Linked DNA regions of Methylosinus trichosporium OB3b. The protein of the gene in region 2 interacts with the protein of the main gene of each other region in a pairwise test. Links are inferred from orthologs where the notes say so. Each region holds a gene or a part of one and is shown on either strand. Other genes may lie near its edges.

Region 1 (8,648 bases), 780 kb from region 2 along the record:
CGAGGTCTTTCTCGCGACGCTGATGGCGGATGTGCGCGAGGGCTCGCTCGCTGTCGCGACGCATAAGATCGATGCGCGGCGCGATATTGTCGACGCCCATCCGTTCGCCAGCTATCTCGCCGGTCTCATTCGCGTCGCCAAGGGCGAGCACGAGAAGGCGATCGCGCATTTCGGCCGCGCCGTCGCGCTCGCTCCCGATCATGCGCAAGCGCTCTACGGCCGCGCCGTCGCGCTGCAAAAATGCGGCCGCCCAAACGAAGCTCTCGCCGATTACGAGGCCTCGCTGCGGCTCGATCCCGCCAATGCCGAGGGCTGGTTCAATTACGGCGAGGCGCTGATCGCGCTGCGGCGGCATTCGGACGCATGCGACGCCTTAACGCACGCCCTGGCGCTCGCGCCGAGCCACGCCGCCGCGCTCGGCCATCGCGGTCTCGCGCTGCACGCGCTCGGCCGCGACGCCGAGGCGATCGAAGATTACGACCGCGCGCTCGCGCTCGCCGGCGCAGACAAGAACCTACTGCGCAATCGCGCCGTCGCGCTGGTGCGGCTCGCGCGCCATGAGGAGGCCCTCGCCTCCTTCACGCAGGCTTTCGCCATGGACGCGCGCTATCTCGACGCGGCGGACGGCGCCGCGGGCGCTCTGATGGCGCTGCGCCGTTTCGACGAAGCGGGCGCGCTCTGCGACCATGTGCTCTCCTTCGCGCCGCAACATGCGCCGGCGCTGCTGACCAAGGGCAATGCGCTGCATGAATTGAAGCGCTTCGAGGAAGCGCTCGCCGTCTTCGACGCGGCGCTCGCGCAGGCGCCGGACGATGTGCGGCTCGCCACCAATCGCGGCATGGCGCTGTTCGAGCTCGGCCGCTTCGACGAGGCGCACGCCGCGGCGCTCGACGCTATCGCCCTCGACGCGGGCTTTGCGCTCGCCTGGCGCTGCCGAGGAATGATCGAGCTGCGCCGCGCCGAGCTCGACGAAGCGCTCGCCTCCTTCGATATGGCGCTGCGCCTCGTCGGCGCGGACGCCGATGTCTACGTCGGCCGCGCCATCGTACTGAAGGAGCTCGCCCGCTATGACGAGGCGCTCACCGATTTCGACCGCGCCCTCTCCATCGATCCGCGCAATGCGGAAGCCAAGGCCAACAAGGGCTCGCTGCTGCTGCTGCTCGGCCAGTTCGAGGAAGGCTTGGAGCTGTTCGAGCACCGCTGGGTGCAGGGCGACCGGCCCAAGGCCGAGATCTCCTATCGCTGGCCGGAATGGCGCGGCGAGCCGCTCGCGGGCAAATCCATCATCGTGCTCGATGAGGCGGGCCTCGGCGACGCGCTGCAATTCTGCCGCTACGCGCCATTGCTCGTCAAGGCCGGCGCGCGCGCGACCTATCATTGCCGCCCTTCTCTGGCGCGCGTGATGCGCGGTCTCGGCGCCGATGTCGAGATCGTCACGGCGCCGCCGCCCGGCGCCGACTATGATTATTGCGTCACCATCTGCAGCCTGCCGCGCGCCTTCGCGACGCGCGTCGACACGATAACCGGCAACGCTTATCTTCACGCCGAACCGGAACGCATCGCCCATTGGCGCGCGCGCTTGGGCGAAGGATTCAAGGTCGGAATCGCCTGGCATGGCAGCTCGCATTCGCGCTCCGACCATACGCGCGCGGCGCCGCTCGCCGCCTTCGCGCCGCTCGGCCGCATCGACGGCGTGCGGCTCGTCAGCCTGCAGAAGAACTTCGGCGCCGAACAATTACGGAGCGCGCCGACCGGCATGCGCATCGAATCGCTCGGCGCGGATTTCGACGCCGGCGCCGACGCCTTCGTCGACGCCGCCGCGGTGATCGCAAATCTCGACCTCGTCGTCACCATCGACACGTCCATCGCCCATCTCGCCGGCGCGCTCGGCAGACCAGTGTGGATCGCCATCAAGCATTCGCCCGAATGGCGCTGGATGCTGGAGCGCGAGGCGACGCCCTGGTACGACAGCGCGCGGCTGTTCCGCCAAAAAGCGCGCGGCGATTGGGACGAGGTTTTTGCGCGCATGGCGCACGAATTGGAGCGGCTCGCCCATGCGCCGCAGGCGGCGCCGGTGATGACGCCCTGCTCGATCGGCGACCTCATCGACCGCATCACCATTCTCGAGATCAAATCCGCGAAGATCGCCGACGCCGCCAAGCGCGCCAATGTCGCGCGCGAGCTCTCGCTGCTCGCCGACCAGCGCGACGCGCGCGGGCTTCGCGGCGGCGCGCTGGAAGCGCTGACGCGCGAATTGAAGGACACCAATCTCGCGCTGTGGGAGATCGAGGACCGCATTCGCAATTGCGAGAAGCGGCAGGATTTCGGCGCCGAGTTCATCGCGCTGGCGCGCAGCGTCTATCACCGCAACGATCATCGCGCCTTGTTGAAGCGCCGCGTCAACGACCTCTGCGGCTCGGCGATCGTCGAGGAGAAGTCCTACGACGAGACGCAGCCGTGACGAAGCAATGAAGGGCGCTCCGCCTCTAAATCCCGCTCGACCGCGACGAGAACTCGAACTCCTCCACCATCATCGGCGGCGCGCTGATCGCCGCGTCGCCGCCCATGTCGGTGGAGACGCGCACGCTCGGGCCGATCGCGGCGACGCGCGAGAAGATGTGCACGAGGCTCTCGTTGAAACGCATGTTGCGCGCCGGCGCGACGATGCGGCCATTCTCGATCAAAAAATTGCCGTCGCGCGTCAGCCCGGTGAGCAGCAGGCTGCGCGGATCGAGCATGTTCGTGTACCAGAAGCGCGTCACCAGCACGCCGCGGCGCGTCCCGGCGATCATCTCGTCGAGGCTCGTCGTTCCGCCTTCGAGCGTGAAGCTGCGCGCCGCGGGCGCAGCCTCGCGCCCGGTCTTCTGCGCCCAGAAGCGCGAGCGCTTCAGCTCGCGCAGCACGCCCTTCTCGATCCAGCGGCGCGGCTGCTGCGCGAGCCCTTCGTCGCCGAAGGCGGCTTCCGGCGCGATCGCATCCTGCGGGCCGGAGCGCAGCGTGATCGCCTCGTCGAACAGCTTCTCGCCGATGCGCGAGCCGCCGGGCGCGGAAAAAAAGCTGCGGCCTTCGTCAGCGGCGCGGGCGTCCATCATCCACAACAGCCAGCGCGCCAGCTCGCCGACCGCGAAAGGCTCGAGGATCACCGTATATTTCCCGGGCTCGAGATCGACCGGCTCCGCCGTCTGCGCGGCCTTCTCCGCGGCGCGGCGGCCGATCGCGGCGGCGTCGAGCGCGCTCGCCGCGAAAGCCCGCCCGCCGGCCCAGCCGGACCAGAGATCGTCCATCGTGCGCGCCGTCGTCGCAAGGTCGACGGAGGTCGTCGCGTCATAAGCGAAGAGGCCGTTGCTCGTCGCCATCGCCTCGAAGCGGCGGCCAGAGCCGGCGAAGCCGAACATGTTCACGCCGCGCGCGCGCCCTTCGGCGATGATGCGCCCGGCGGCTTCGGCGAGATCGCCGAGCCCCAGCGCCGCCGTCGCCTCGTCGTAGCGGGCGCCGGCGAGATAATTCTGCGGGCCGAGCGGGGCCATGAATTCCGGGTCCTCCGGCATCATCCGCGCGATTTCCTCGGAATGCGCCAGCGCCCGCAGGAGCGCTTCGCGCTCGAGGCCGCCGATCGAGACCGAGCCCGAGCGCGCGCCGATATGGGAGGTGACGCGCAGCTGCGCCCGCGCCGTCGCCACATTGGTGGTCGCGCCGCCGCCGGCGAAGCGCAGGCTATGCTTTTCCGAACCCTCGACGAAGATCGTGCAGGAATCGGCCCTCGAGCGGCCGATCAGGCTTTCGGTGAGGGATTTGACATCGTCACGGGTCAGGAACATGGCTCGGCTCTGGTCTTCGGCTCGGCGACTGGCCGACGCGCCCCGATCGTCGCATAGCACGCCGATGCGGCGAGTCGAGAGCAGCGCCGGTCGTCCGCCCTCACGCCCCGCCGCGCGGCTCGGCCGCGGGAAAGCGCATCAGCATGCGCGTTCCCCGACGCCGCGCCGCCGGGCTCTGTGCGACGATCGCGCCGCCCATCGCCTCGACGAGGCCGCGGCAGATCGACAGGCCGAGGCCGGTGCCGGCCTTGCGGCCGTCGACGCGGCCGCCGCGGTAGAATTTCTCGAAGATGCGCTCCAAATCCTGCGGCTTCACGCCGGGCCCCTCGTCGGTCACCGAGAGCGCCAGCTCGCCGCCCTCGCGCCGCGCATAGACGGCGGCCGAGCCGCCGCCATATTTCTGCGCATTGTCGAGCAGGTTGAACAGAACCTGCCCCAAGAGATGGGCGTCGCCGCGAATGGGCGGAAGATCGCGCGCGAGGCTCGCCGTGACGGTGAGCCGGGGGAGCTCTTTGCGAGCGCGCTCCAAGGCGCCGCGCACGACATCGCCGATGTCGACGAGCTCGCGGCGCGGCGCGAGCGCGCCCGATTCGATGCGCGACATGTCGAGCAGATTGACGACGAAGCGCGACAGCCGCCCCGCCTCCTCCTCGATCGAGGCGAGAAGATCGGCGCGCTCCTCCGCGGTCATCTTCTCGCCGAGCTGGCGCAGGCTGGTGACGGCGCCGATGATGGCGGCGAGCGGCGTGCGCAGATCATGCGAGAGCGACGACAGCAGCGTCGTGCGCAGCCGCTCATTCTCCTCGAGCGCCGCGGCGCGCACCGATTCGCCGACCAGCAGCGAGCGGTCGACGGCCACCGCCGTCTGCTCGAGAATAGCGGTCAGCATGCGCTCGGTCTGCGCCGAGAGCGGCTCGGAGGGATCGCGCGGCTCGATTCCGGCGACGGCGACGACGCCGCGGGTCGTCATCAGCGGATGGAACTGGAATCGCACCCTGGGCAGAGTGTCGGTGCGCCAGCCGGCCGGCTCCGCCTTGTCGCGCGCCCAGCGCGCCGCGCCCGCCTCGCCGGCGTCGAGCTCGTCGACGGGCGGCCAGGCGGCGGCAATGCGCAGATCGGCGTCGCCCGGCACGAGCAGCACGACGCTCTTGGCCTCCAGCGCCTTCTGCGCGTGATTGGCGGCCGCCCACAGCACATCGTCGAGATTGGCGGCGCTCGCCAGCTTGCGCGAGAGATCGAACAAGGATTGCGCCGCCTCGGCGCGCGCGCGCATCGCCTCCGAGCGCGAGCGCGCCCGGCCGGCGAGCGTCCCCGTCACCATGGCGATGGAGAGAAAGACGAGCAGCGACAGGAACTCGCGCGGCTCGCTGATCGAAATGTCGTAGCGCGGCTCGACGAACAGAAAATCGAGCGCGAGAAACGAGAAGATCGACGCCGCCGTCGCCGAGGCGACGCCGAAGCCGAGCGCGCAGGCGACGACGGAGGCGAGAAAGATCAGCGATGGATCGGGAAGCGCCAGCCAGCGCTCCGCCAGCGCGGCGACGCCAGCCGCGACTGCAGAGGAGAGCAGCGCCGCCGCGACGCCGAGCCAGAACCGCCGATGCGGCGGCGCGACGCGGCGCATCGGCTCGGCCGGCGCGCCGCCATCGGTGATGATCTGCACGGCGATGTCGGTGGAGCGCCGCACCAGCTCCTCGGTCAGCGATTTGCGCGCGAGCCGTGCGAACCAGCCGGCGCGCGAACGGCCGACGACGATCTGGGTGATGTTCTCGCGCCGGGCGACGCGCAGCGTCTCGGCTGCGAGGTCCTGGCCGGAGACGCGCAGGGCCTCGCCGCCGAGGCGTTCGGCGAGCCGCAGCGCCTCGTCGACGCGGCGGCCCTCGGCCGGATCCTGCTCCTCGCCGGGGCGCTCGACATGCAGCGCCAGCCAGGGCGCGTTGAGCGCCGTCGCCGCGCGCGCGCCGGCGCGCACGACGCGCTCGCAGAGGCGATCGGCGCCGACGCAGACGAGCAGCCGCTCCGATGTCGCCCAGGGGCCCTCGATCGCGCTCTGGCGCAGATAATCGACCATCTGGTCGTCGACGCGATCGGCGGTGCGGCGCAGCGCCAATTCGCGCAGGGCGGTGAGATTGCGCGGGGTGAAGAAATTGCGGATGGCGCGCTCGGCCATCTGCGGCACATAAACCTTGCCCTCTTTGAGCCGCTGCAGCAGCTCGTCGGGCGTGATGTCGACGAGAATGACGTCGTCGGCGTTCTGCAGCACGAGATCGGGCACGGTCTCGCGCACCGCGACGCCGGTGACGCGCGAGACGATATCGGCGAGCCCTTCGAGATGCTGGATGTTGAGCGTCGTCCAGACATCGATCTCAGCCTCGAGCAGCTCCTCGACGTCCTGCCAACGCTTAGGGTGGCGACAGTCGGGCGCATTGGTGTGGGCGAGCTCGTCGACGAGGATGATGCGCGGCTTGCGCGCGAGCGCCGCATCCACGTCGAATTCCTCGAGCGCGCGGCCTCGATAGTCGATTTTGCGCCGCGGCAGGCTCTCGAGACCGTCGAGCAGCGCCAGCGTCTCGGCGCGGCCATGCGTCTCGGCGACGCCGACGACGATGTCGCAGCCGTCGGCCTTCGCCGCCTTCGCCCGCGCCAGCATCGCATAGGTCTTGCCGACGCCGGGCGCGGCGCCGAGGAACACGCGCAGCTTGCCGCGCTTCTCCTGCTCCGCCAGAGCCAGCAGCGCGTCCGGGTCCGGGCGCCGCTCGGAGCCGTCCGCCGTTTCCGCCATGCGTCGCTCCCTGCCGCCATCGCGCCGCCTCCGGCTTCTCCATCTGGGCGCCGTCGTCGAGCGGGACCATATTGCATGAAAGGCCCGAGTGAGCGAGGCGGTGGGCAGTCGGACACTGGCGTCACCTGATGATAACATTATTCAACAACAGCGATCCTGATACGAGCCAACGGAAGCCAGGGCCGTCATTGCGAGCGAAGCGAAGCAATCTAGAGCCACGGGGCGGCCCGCTGTCGCTTCGTCGCTGCGCTCCTTGCAATCGTCGCGGCTTCACATGACGCCGTAGAACGCCTACTCCCCACCGGAACGAGGCCGCCATGACCATCGCCGATCCACCCGCCGACGCCTCCGCCCTGGTCCTGTTCTCGGGCGGGCAGGATTCGGCCACCTGCCTCGCCTTCGCGCTGTCGCGCTTTGCCCGCGTCGAGACCATCGGCTTCGATTACGGCCAGCGCCATCGCGTCGAGCTCGACCAGCGCGCGGTTCTGCGCGCGGGGATGGCTTCGCTGTCGCCGCTGTGGGCGGAGCGGCTCGGCGAGGATCACACGGTCTCGATCGAGGCGCTCGGCGCCCTATCGGAGACCGCGCTGACGCGGGAGGCCGCCATCGCCTTCGATTCGACCGGCCTGCCCAATACCTTCGTGCCCGGCCGCAATATTCTGTTCCTCACCTTCGCCGCGGCCCTCGCCTATCGGCGCGGGATCGGCGATCTCGTCGGCGGCATGTGCGAGACCGATTATTCCGGCTATCCCGATTGCCGCGACGCCACGATCCGCGCCGTCGAAACGGCGCTGCGCCTCGGCATGGACCGGCCGCTGACCATCCACACCCCTTTGATGTGGATCGACAAGGCCGCCACTTGGCGGCTCGCGCGGGAGCTGGGCGGCGAGGCGCTGGTCTCGCTCATCGTCGAGGAGAGCCACACTTGTTACCTCGGTGAACGCGGCAAACGCTTCGACTGGGGCCATGGCTGCGGCGAATGCCCCGCCTGCCGGCTACGCGCCGCCGGCTGGGAGAATTTTCGCGCCGGCTGAGCGCCCCTCATTCCGGGGCTTCTTCGATCGGCCGGAACGGTCGCGCCAGCCGGCCCGACGCCAGCAGGCGCTCGAACAGGCGCAGCCCGGCGGGCTCATTGCCATTGGGATGGACGAGCACGATCGAGCCCGGCCGCGGCGGCGGCGACAGCACCAGCCAGGCGTCGGCGCCGAGCGCGATCAAATGGCGCCGCCGCAGCGCCTCGAGGAGGCCGGCATCGGCGATGAGGCCCGGAAATCGGAAGAACACCGAGGGCGTCGCGCCCTTCTCGATCAACAGCCGCTCGGTCGCAAAAACCTCTGCGTCGAGATCGCTTCCCGGCCGCATCAGATAATTGCGCGTCTCCGCGAGGCCGCGAACATAGGGATGGGAGTAGGAGTGGTCGACGAAGGAGACGGCGAGCGCGCCGCTCTTCGCCTTCTCCATCAGCCAATCGAAATCCTCGCCATGGCCGGCGAGCCAGCGTCCCGAGATCGAAAGGGCGATCGGCGCGCCCGGCGCGGCCGCGGCGAGACGCTCGAGGAAGCCGCGGTCGAGCGGCCTGTGGCTCGGGCAGAGATCGCCGGTGAGGAAGGAGCCGCCGCCCGCGCCATGGGCGAGCCCGGCGTTGGCCGAGACGCTGCGCCCGTCGGCGAAGCCCGCGGCCGCCCCCTGCGGCCTCAGCGCGCGCAAAAACCGCGTCGACGCCTGCGCCGCTTCATCGGTCTCCGCGCAGCGCCAATCGGCGGCCGGCGCGACGGCCGTGGCCAGCGTCTCGGAGTCGACGGTCAAAAGGGCGTCGGCGCCGTCGAGGCGCATGCGTCGGATGGCGAGGCGCGACGCCCCGGCCGCGTCGCGGCACGCGAGAAAGACCGGCCGATAGTCCGCGACCCGGCGCGACGCCGCGTCGGCGTCGCCGCCCGACATTGCGGCGAGCGCCGCGAGAACGAAGGCACGTCCGCTACGTGATCGCCGCATCGCAGCTCATTTCTCCCCGCTCAGAATCCGCATCGCTGTCGCTATCGGCAAAAATA
Region 2 (8,162 bases):
CTCTACTCCGCTCGCCGAATCCGATCCCGAGCTCGCCAAGGCCATCGGTCTCGAGCTCGGCCGGCAGCGCGACGAGATCGAGCTGATCGCCTCCGAGAACATCGTCTCCAAGGCGGTGCTCGAGGCGCAGGGCTCGGTTCTGACCAACAAATACGCCGAAGGCTATCCGGGCAAGCGCTATTATGGCGGCTGCCAGTTCGTCGACATCGCCGAGAATCTGGCGATCGAGCGCGCCAAGCAGCTGTTCGGCTGCGGCTTCGCCAATGTGCAGCCGAATTCCGGCAGCCAGGCCAATCAGTCGGTGTTCCTCGCTCTGGCGACGCCGGGCGACACGTTTCTCGGCCTCGACCTCGCTGCGGGCGGCCATTTGACGCATGGCTCGCCGGTCAACCTCTCCGGCAAATGGTTCAAGCCGGTCCCCTATACGGTGCGCAAGGACGACCAGCGCATCGACATGGAACAGGTCGCGGCGCTCGCCGCCGAGCACAAGCCGAAGCTGATCATCGCCGGCGGCTCGGGCTATTCGCGCATCTGGGACTTCGAGGCCTTCCGCAAGATCGCCGACAGCGTCGGCGCTTATTTCATGGTCGACATGGCGCATTTCGCCGGCCTCGTGGCCGCCGGCCTGCACCCCTCGCCGTTCCCGCATGCGCATATCGTCACCACCACGACACATAAGACGCTGCGCGGCCCGCGCGGCGGCATGGTGCTCACCAATGACGAAGAGATCGCCAAGAAGATCAATTCGGCGGTGTTCCCCGGCCTGCAGGGCGGCCCGTTGATGCATGTGATCGCCGGCAAGGCCGCCGCCTTCGGCGAGGCGCTGAAGCCGGAGTTCAAGGCCTATCAGCAACAGGTGAAGGACAACGCCCAGACGCTGGCGCAGACGCTGGTCGACGCCGGCCTCGCCATCGTCTCCGGCGGCACCGACAATCATCTGATGCTGGTCGATCTGCGTCCGAAGAAGCTGACCGGCAAGGCGGCGGAAGCGGCGCTCGGCCGCGCCCATATCACCTGCAACAAGAACGGCATTCCCTTCGATCCGGAGAAGCCCTTCGTCACCTCCGGCATTCGCCTCGGCTCGCCGGCCGCCACCTCGCGCGGCTTCGGCACGGCGGAGTTCAAGACGGTTGGCGGCTATATCGTCGAGGTGCTGGACGGGCTCGCCGCCAAGGGCGAGGCGGACAACGCCGCGACGGAAGCCGCGGTGAAGGAGAAGGTCCACGCGCTGACGGCGAAATTCCCGATCTATTGATTGGCGCCGACGCCCCTCCCTCTCGATCGAGGGAGGGGCGCCAGAGCGCTTTCTAGAATTCTTTCGTTTGAGCGAATTCTGATCGATCGAACGCTGCCGTTCGAAACTGACGGGCCTCGAGAGCGAGCCTGAAGGCTCGCGGTCCAGGGGCCGCGCTTGGACCGCGAGCCTTCAGGCTCGCTCTTTCAGCCCTGTCGAATCGGCTGAATCACGCCACTCGTCCTGCGGTGGCCTGCCTTCCGAATCCGGCGCCCAGAGCGCGCGCGCCCGAGGCTCGCTTTTTATCCCGCCCGCATCGCGCCTAAACATGAGATTTTCGGCACGACAATTGCGATCGCTTGTTCAAAAGTCCTTTCCGCATGTCGCTTTTGTCGCAAAGCCGGCATGCCTAGCAAAGGAGGAGTAGGCGATATGAGATTGGCGGAGGCTTTCGCGTCGGCGACGCTCGACGATATCAAGGCGGCGCTCGACGGCGGCAAACTGGTCCTGTATTCGACCGGTCGTCCGGTGGGGCCGGATCACGTGATTACCCGCAGCGAGGCGCTCGCGACTTTCACTTTCGCTTCTCCGGCCTTCAACGGCGACGCGCCGTCGTTCGCCGAAGCGACGGTGATCGCGACGGCGATCGGCACGCCCGGCTGGGCGCGCCTGTCGAAGGCGGACGGCACGCCGGTGGCCGATCTTTCGGCCGGCCCGGGCGCGACGGAGATCAAGCTCGCCAGCGTTTCGGCGACCAAGGACTTCCCTGTCACAGTGACCTCGGTCACATTCGGCCCGGCCGAGACGGTCGAATGGGCGAAGACGGAATTCGGTCACGTGTTCCAGACCAATCACGACAATCCGTTCCGCAAGGTTTCGGTGCGCGGCTGATCGCGCTGGTCCGGCGGCGTCGACGACGCCGCCGGATCGACGGCCTCAGGCGGGCCGAGAGCCCTGCCCCATCAAATCCTTCAGCAGCGTGTCGGCGCTCGTTTGCGTAGCGCTGGCGTCTCCGTTCTGAGCTTGCGCGATCAGCGCTTTCAGATCGTCGATGATCGTCGAAGAAGACGATGAGGACGAGGACGAGGCGTCGCTGGTCTCCGCGTCCGTGGACGTTCCCAGAAGCGTCGAGAGTTCGCCGTCGAGGCTCGTCGCAGCCGTCTTCGCGGCGGAAGAGTCGCCCGACTGAGCGGCCTCGAGAAGCGTCGCGAGGTCGGAGACGAAAGACGATTCCGTGGACGACGAATCGGATGTTCCGCTCGACGAGCCGGAACCGCCATCAGTGGGCGGCGGCGGCGGTGCGCTCAACCGGCTCTCGATTTCGGTCGCTGTCGTCTGAGCGCCGGTCATGTCGCCGGATTGCACGGACGAGACGAGCGACTGAAGATCGGTCAGGAAGCCGGATTGCCCGGCCGTGTCGGAGTCGCTCGCGCTGGTCAGATCCTGCAATTGCGTCTTCAAGCTCGTCGCCGCGGCGGACGCCGCTTCCGTATCGCCGGACTGGACCGATTTCAGCAATGTCGCGACCGTCGAAGCGAAGGACGAATCGCTGCTGTCCGTCGTTTGACTGCTCGACGTCGAGGAAGAATCGAGCTGCGCCAGGACGCCCGCCAGCCCATCGGAGGCGGAATTGCGAAAGGAGGCCATGCCCGCCGCATCGGGCGGAGGCCCCGCCGGCTGCGTGGCGCCGGCTGCGCCGGCCGTCTGAGCGGCCTGGGCCGCCGAATCGGCGATGGCTTTTTCGACATCCTTGTCGGTTTTTTGCTGCTGATAGAGCGAGGTTAGCGCGCTCGCGGAGTTGAGGCTAGATATTGTCATTCTGCGTATCCTTCCCGAGGGGGACGACGCAGGAATTTCGTATAGTATCCTTATGCAAACCTTACAAATGCAGATCCTCGGCAGGCGGATACACCGTTCGATTACAATCGCCGTCGTATTTATCTATAGCATATCCAATAATACCGAAACATTTCTGGATTATACATTGCTGGCAACATGAACGCGGCGGCAACGGCTGCGGCCGCATGAAGTCGCAGGCTCGGGTCTCCCCGAACCTGCGACGATCAGGCGTGCTGGGGGCTCAATCGGAAGTGATCACCACCTCCGGATAGAGATCCTTCTCCTCGCGATCGAGGCCGTCTTCCTCGGCGATCTGCACGCCGGCGATGCACACCTCCTCTTGATCTATCACCAGCGCGACCTTCTCGAGCTCCGCGCCGACGCAGGGGCCGTCGTTGCAGACGCCGGTCGGAATGTCGAACTGCGCGCCATGCTTGCCACAGAGCAGGAATCGCTGCGTGGGATCGAAGAAGGATTTCGGCTCGAAGTCGAGCCGGCTATTCTGATGCGGGCAGCGATTCACATAGGCGTAATATTTGCCCTGATGACGTACGATGATGATCGGAAAGGGGACTGTCTTCCCTTCCTCATTGATGCGGGCGAGCACATAGCCGACCGCCCTGCGCTTGGCGACGTCATTGACGTGGCAAACGGCGAAGATTTCGCTGACCTCCATCTCGCTTCCTCTGCTTACAGCCGTTCCAAAGACTGCCTAGGTGCAAGCAATCTCGGCGCCGCGCGCGCTGTGCGCCGGCGCACAGCGGCCGGCCCGCCCGATCCGTAGAACTCTGGTCAGAGACGAAATGACGACGGGCCAGGCCCGCGCGGGACCGGGGGAACATCATGAGCTTTGCAATGACCGAATTCGCGTCCCGGCCTGTTCAGACCGGCTCGGCTGTGCGCATCTCGCTGGCGCTGCTCGCAATGGTGGCTGGTCTTGCAGCGGGCAAGGCGCTCATCGCCCGCGTCGCGACGCCGGCCTTGGCCGAGCCCGCCCCGGCGGTGGCGACGCTGCGCGCGGCGCCGGCCAAGGATGTCTGCCGCGCGGTCGAGGTGGAGATCGACGAAGGCTATGGCGTGCGCGGGCATGTCACCCGCTGGGTCTGCCGCAAGGCGGGCTGAGACGCCTTTACGCTTTGACGAAACGATAGCCGACGCCGGGATCGGTGACGATGAGGCGCGGCGCGGAGGGATCCTCCTCGATCTTGGCCCGCAACTGGCCGATGAAGACGCGCAGATATTGCGTGTCGCCGCCATGCGCCGGCCCCCAGACGGCGGTGAGGATCTGCTTATGCGTCAGCAGCTTGCCCGGATGGCGGGCGAGCGTCGCGAGGAGGTCGTATTCCTTCGGGGTGAGCTTGACCGGCGCGCCGTCGCGGGTCACGGCGCGATTGGCGAGATCGATGCGCAGGCCGAGGCTCTCGACCTCGGCGGCGGCGGGACCGGCGTCGCGCGCGCCATGGCGCAGCGCCGCGCGCAGCCGCGCGAGCAGCTCGCCGATGGAGAACGGCTTTTCGACATAGTCGTCGGCGCCGGCGTCGAGCGCCTCGATCTTCTCCTGCTCGCGGTCGCGCGCAGAGACGATGAGAATCGGAACCTGGGAGAAGGCCCGCGCCTGCGCCAGCACCTCCTTGCCGTCCATATCGGGGAGGCCGAGGTCGAGCAACACCGCGTCGGGCGAAAGGGCGGCGATCGCCCTCAAGGCTTCGCGCCCGCTCGCCGCTTCGATCGTCCGATAGCCGCCGGCGGCGAGCGCCGGCTTCAGCACGCGCAGCAGCTGCGGCTCGTCGTCGACGATGAGGACCCGCGGCGCGTTGGCGAGCGGCGGGGCCTCGGCCTTGTGCTGCTCGGCCATTCCGGCGTCCCCATTCGGCGAGATCGCGGCGCCCGCGTCACATGCCGGGCACGACCGGCTCGCCCGCCTTCTGCCAACCGAGAATGCCGCCGCCGAAATGCGTGCGGACGTCGCGCCGGCCGAGCAGGCGCGCCTGCTCCATCGCATTCACCGAGCGCTTGCCGGAGCGGCAATAGACGACGATCGTCTGGTTCTCCGCAGGCCGCGGAATCTGCGTCGGGTCGAAGCGGGAGAGCGGATTGAACAGCGCGCCTTCGATATGGCCGGAGGCGTATTCATCGGCCTCGCGCACATCGATGAGAATGATCGAGCCGTCGGCGAGGCCGGTCTTCAAATCGTCGAGGCTGATGTCGGTGAACGGGTCGGCCATGGTCGGGGTCCTGAAATGGGCGCTCCCGCCGCCGAGCGATGCCGGCTTGATGCGGGGCGCGGGCGCGTTAGGTGGCAGCGCCTCGGGGGCGCAGTTCCCACCATGTGACACAGGAGCCGGTGGAATGTCCAGGAACGCATCAATGGCGAGCATATGCTCGGCGGCAGCCCTCGCGCTCGTCCTCTCGGCCGCTCCGGCCATGGCCAAAACCGTCATGTTGAGGGGCGACCTCACCGGCGGCGCCGTCAATCCGCCGAGCGGGAGCAAAGCGTCGGGCGAGATCGAGGTCAAGCTCGATCCCGACACCAAGAAGATCACCTGGAAGGGCCACTACCAGGGCCTCCGCAGCGAGGAGACCGCGGCCCATTTCCACGGCCCCGCCGGGCCCGGCCAGAACGCCGCCCCGGTGCTGCCGGTCGACGCCGCGAACGGCAAATTCGAGGGCGAGGCCACGCTCGATGCGAAGCAGGTCGAGCAGCTCGAGAACGGGCGATGGTATTTCAACCTGCACACGGACAAGCATCCCGACGGCGCGCTGCGCGGACAATTGATGCGCGTGCGATGATGTCGCGCGTCGGCGAGAGGCGGCTCAGGCGCCGTCCTTGCCGGCCCGGCCGAGGGATCTGGGCCGCTCCGGCGCGAGACGCGGGGGCGGCTCCTTGCGTTCGGCGGTCTTCGGCGCGGCCGTCTTGGGCACGGAGCCCGTCGGCGTCGGATCGACCTGCGTCCGCTCGAGCCGCGAGAGCCGCGCCTCCAGCCGGTCGAGACGCGCGGCGCCCGCCTCGCGCGCGGCCTCGAGGGCGCGCAGCCGCTCGCCGGGACGCAGCGCCTCGCGCTCATGGCGCAGCGACTCGATCTGCGCGCGCGCCGAACGCACGTCGTCGAGCATTTGCGCGATCTCGCGGCGCCGGCGCAGATCGATCGAGGCGACCTCCGGCTTCCAGGCGAGCGCCTTGGACAAAGTCTCCGCGTCTATGCTCTGGCCCGCCTCGATCGCGTCCTTGACGCCCGTGCGCGAGCCGAGCATATAGCCGGCCGCCGTTCCGAAGGCGATCGAGGCGACGACGAAGACAGCGCGCCGCAGCCCCTGCGGCGAGAAGACCCCGAATGGCTTTGCGGCGATGATCGGCATGGGCGCCTCCACGGCGACCGACGGTCTGTCGATGGTCGCGCCACTGTCGGACCGGCGCGGTTAATGATCGGTTAAGCCGAGAGCTCGGCCGGGCGCGCCGCTGCGGCGATGTGCGCGCGGGCGCTGGAGCGCGAGGGCGCTCGACAGCCGCGCCGAAATTGTCTATCTGAGCCACAACTAGAAGAAAGATAGGGTACATTCCATGTGCTGGAGTGGGGAAGCGTCGACGGTGCTGGCGACGGTGGGCGTCGGCGGAGCAATTTATAGCGCGATCAAGAAAGAGCCCTTGGCGCTCTGGGGCTGCCTGCTCTATTTCTCCAGCATGGAGGCGCTGCAGGCGGTCAGCTATGCGGTGCTGGACCAGTGCGATTCGCCGCTCAATCAGATGATGACATTGTTCGGCTATCTGCACATCACCTTCCAGCCTTTCTTCATCAACGCCGTGGCGCTCTACTTCATGCCGAAGGAGGCCGCCAAGCGCGTCGCGCCGATCGTGTTCGCGGCCTGCTTCATCGGCGCCATCTCCATGCTGGTGCAGCTCTATCCGTTCCAATGGGCCGGACATTGCCAGCCGGGCCGGCCGCTCTGCGGCGAGTTCCTCTGCACCGTCCATGGCGAATGGCATCTGGCTTGGCTGGTGCCGACCAATGGCATCGGCAACAGCATGGCCGACAACGCCTATCTCGGCCGCGGCTATCTCGCCTATCCGCTGCTCGCCTTCCTGACGCCGGCGCTGATCGGCAGCTGGCGCTTCACCCTGTTCTCTTATGTGGCCGGCCCCTTCGCCGCGAGCCTCACCACCTCCAACATCAATGAATGGCCGGCGGTGTGGTGCCTGTTCAGCATCGGCCTCGTGCTCGCGATCATGAAGACACCGCTGCGCCGCCATCTGCATGTCGGCGAGCCCTGGTGGCGCCGTCTCGCCGCTTGGCGCGCCGCGCGGGCCGCCGCCCCTGCCGTCGCCATCGCCGAGCCGGTCCCCGAGCCGGAAAAGACGAGCCCGGCTCCGGCCCTCGAAGCGGCGGTCGACTGACGCCCTCTTCTGATGGGCCCTCATCCGACCTCGCTGCGCGAGGCCACCTTCTCCCGCCTTGCGGGAGAAGGCAGAACGTCTCGGATCCGCTCAATCTTCGGTCGCGTCGGCGACGCCGCCGATGAGATTGGCGGCGAGCAGAAATTCCGCGGTCAGCTCGGGCGCGAGCGGCCGCAGGCCCACGCCGGCGGCGATCGCCTCGTGGCGCGCGCGGCGCAGCCCCACCGCCTCCTCGACCGTGACCGCCGTGAAGCTCAGCGTTTCGCCCGGCCGTTTCTGCGCCAGACGGGCGATGTCGGCGCCGATCACATTGGCGATCTTGGGATAGCCGCCGGTCGGCTGGCGGTCCGCCATCAGCACCAGCGGCGCGCCGTCGCCCGGCGCCTGAATGGCCCCGAGCGCGACGCCGTCCGAGACGATGTCATGTCCATCGCGATGGGCGAGCCGCGGCCCCTCCAGCCGATAGGCCATGCGGTCGCTGCGCGCGGCGACGCTCCATGTTGCTTCGAGAAAGGCGCGCAGCGACGCCTCGGTGAAGCGGTCGTCCTGCGGTCCGAGGATGACGCGGACAGGCGCCGCCGAGGGCGCGAGCCAAGGCGCCTCGATCGCGAGCGCATCGAATGACGGCCTCCGAAGATCGGCGAGGGCCAGACGGTCGCCGGCCGCGAGCCCCCGCCCGGCGAGCCCGCCGAGCATCGA

What was found.
Region 1: the proteins of CQW49_RS06400 (region 2) and CQW49_RS10150 interact in binary tests that used the Escherichia coli proteins (3 or more experiments, as listed by UniProt). The link is inferred for Methylosinus trichosporium OB3b from one-to-one orthologs.

Annotation. Positions count from the first base shown.
Region 1 is NZ_CP023737.1:2,116,324-2,124,971, forward strand. Bases 3,719-6,988 are described here. They hold CQW49_RS10150 (sensor histidine kinase), read right to left. Parts: upstream 6,601-6,988; coding sequence 3,919-6,600; downstream 3,719-3,918. Other genes in these bases: CQW49_RS10145 (TldD/PmbA family protein), read right to left, coding at 3,719-3,818; queC (7-cyano-7-deazaguanine synthase QueC), read left to right, coding at 6,918-6,988. In the rest of the region: CQW49_RS10140 (DUF6165 family protein), read left to right, coding at 1-2,461; more of CQW49_RS10145, read right to left, coding at 2,487-3,718; more of queC, read left to right, coding at 6,989-7,634; CQW49_RS10160 (polysaccharide deacetylase family protein), read right to left, coding at 7,642-8,592; CQW49_RS10165 (GNAT family N-acetyltransferase), read right to left, coding at 8,599-8,648. UniProt on the Escherichia coli protein: Member of the two-component regulatory system KdpD/KdpE involved in the regulation of the kdp operon. KdpD may function as a membrane-associated protein kinase that phosphorylates KdpE in response to environmental signals.
Region 2 is NZ_CP023737.1:1,341,253-1,349,414, forward strand. The notes cover bases 3,066-5,849. They hold CQW49_RS06400 (response regulator transcription factor), read right to left. Parts: upstream 4,929-5,849; coding sequence 4,203-4,928; downstream 3,066-4,202. Other genes in these bases: CQW49_RS06390 (Rieske (2Fe-2S) protein), read right to left, coding at 3,315-3,749; CQW49_RS06395 (hypothetical protein), read left to right, coding at 3,929-4,195; CQW49_RS06405 (rhodanese-like domain-containing protein), read right to left, coding at 4,966-5,298; CQW49_RS06410 (CHRD domain-containing protein), read left to right, coding at 5,441-5,849. In the rest of the region: glyA (serine hydroxymethyltransferase), read left to right, coding at 1-1,255; CQW49_RS06380 (hypothetical protein), read left to right, coding at 1,667-2,125; CQW49_RS06385 (hypothetical protein), read right to left, coding at 2,171-3,052; more of CQW49_RS06410, read left to right, coding at 5,850-5,863; CQW49_RS06415 (hypothetical protein), read right to left, coding at 5,888-6,430; CQW49_RS06420 (DUF5765 domain-containing protein), read left to right, coding at 6,633-7,463; CQW49_RS06425 (5-oxoprolinase subunit C family protein), read right to left, coding at 7,554-8,162. UniProt on the Escherichia coli protein: Member of the two-component regulatory system KdpD/KdpE involved in the regulation of the kdp operon.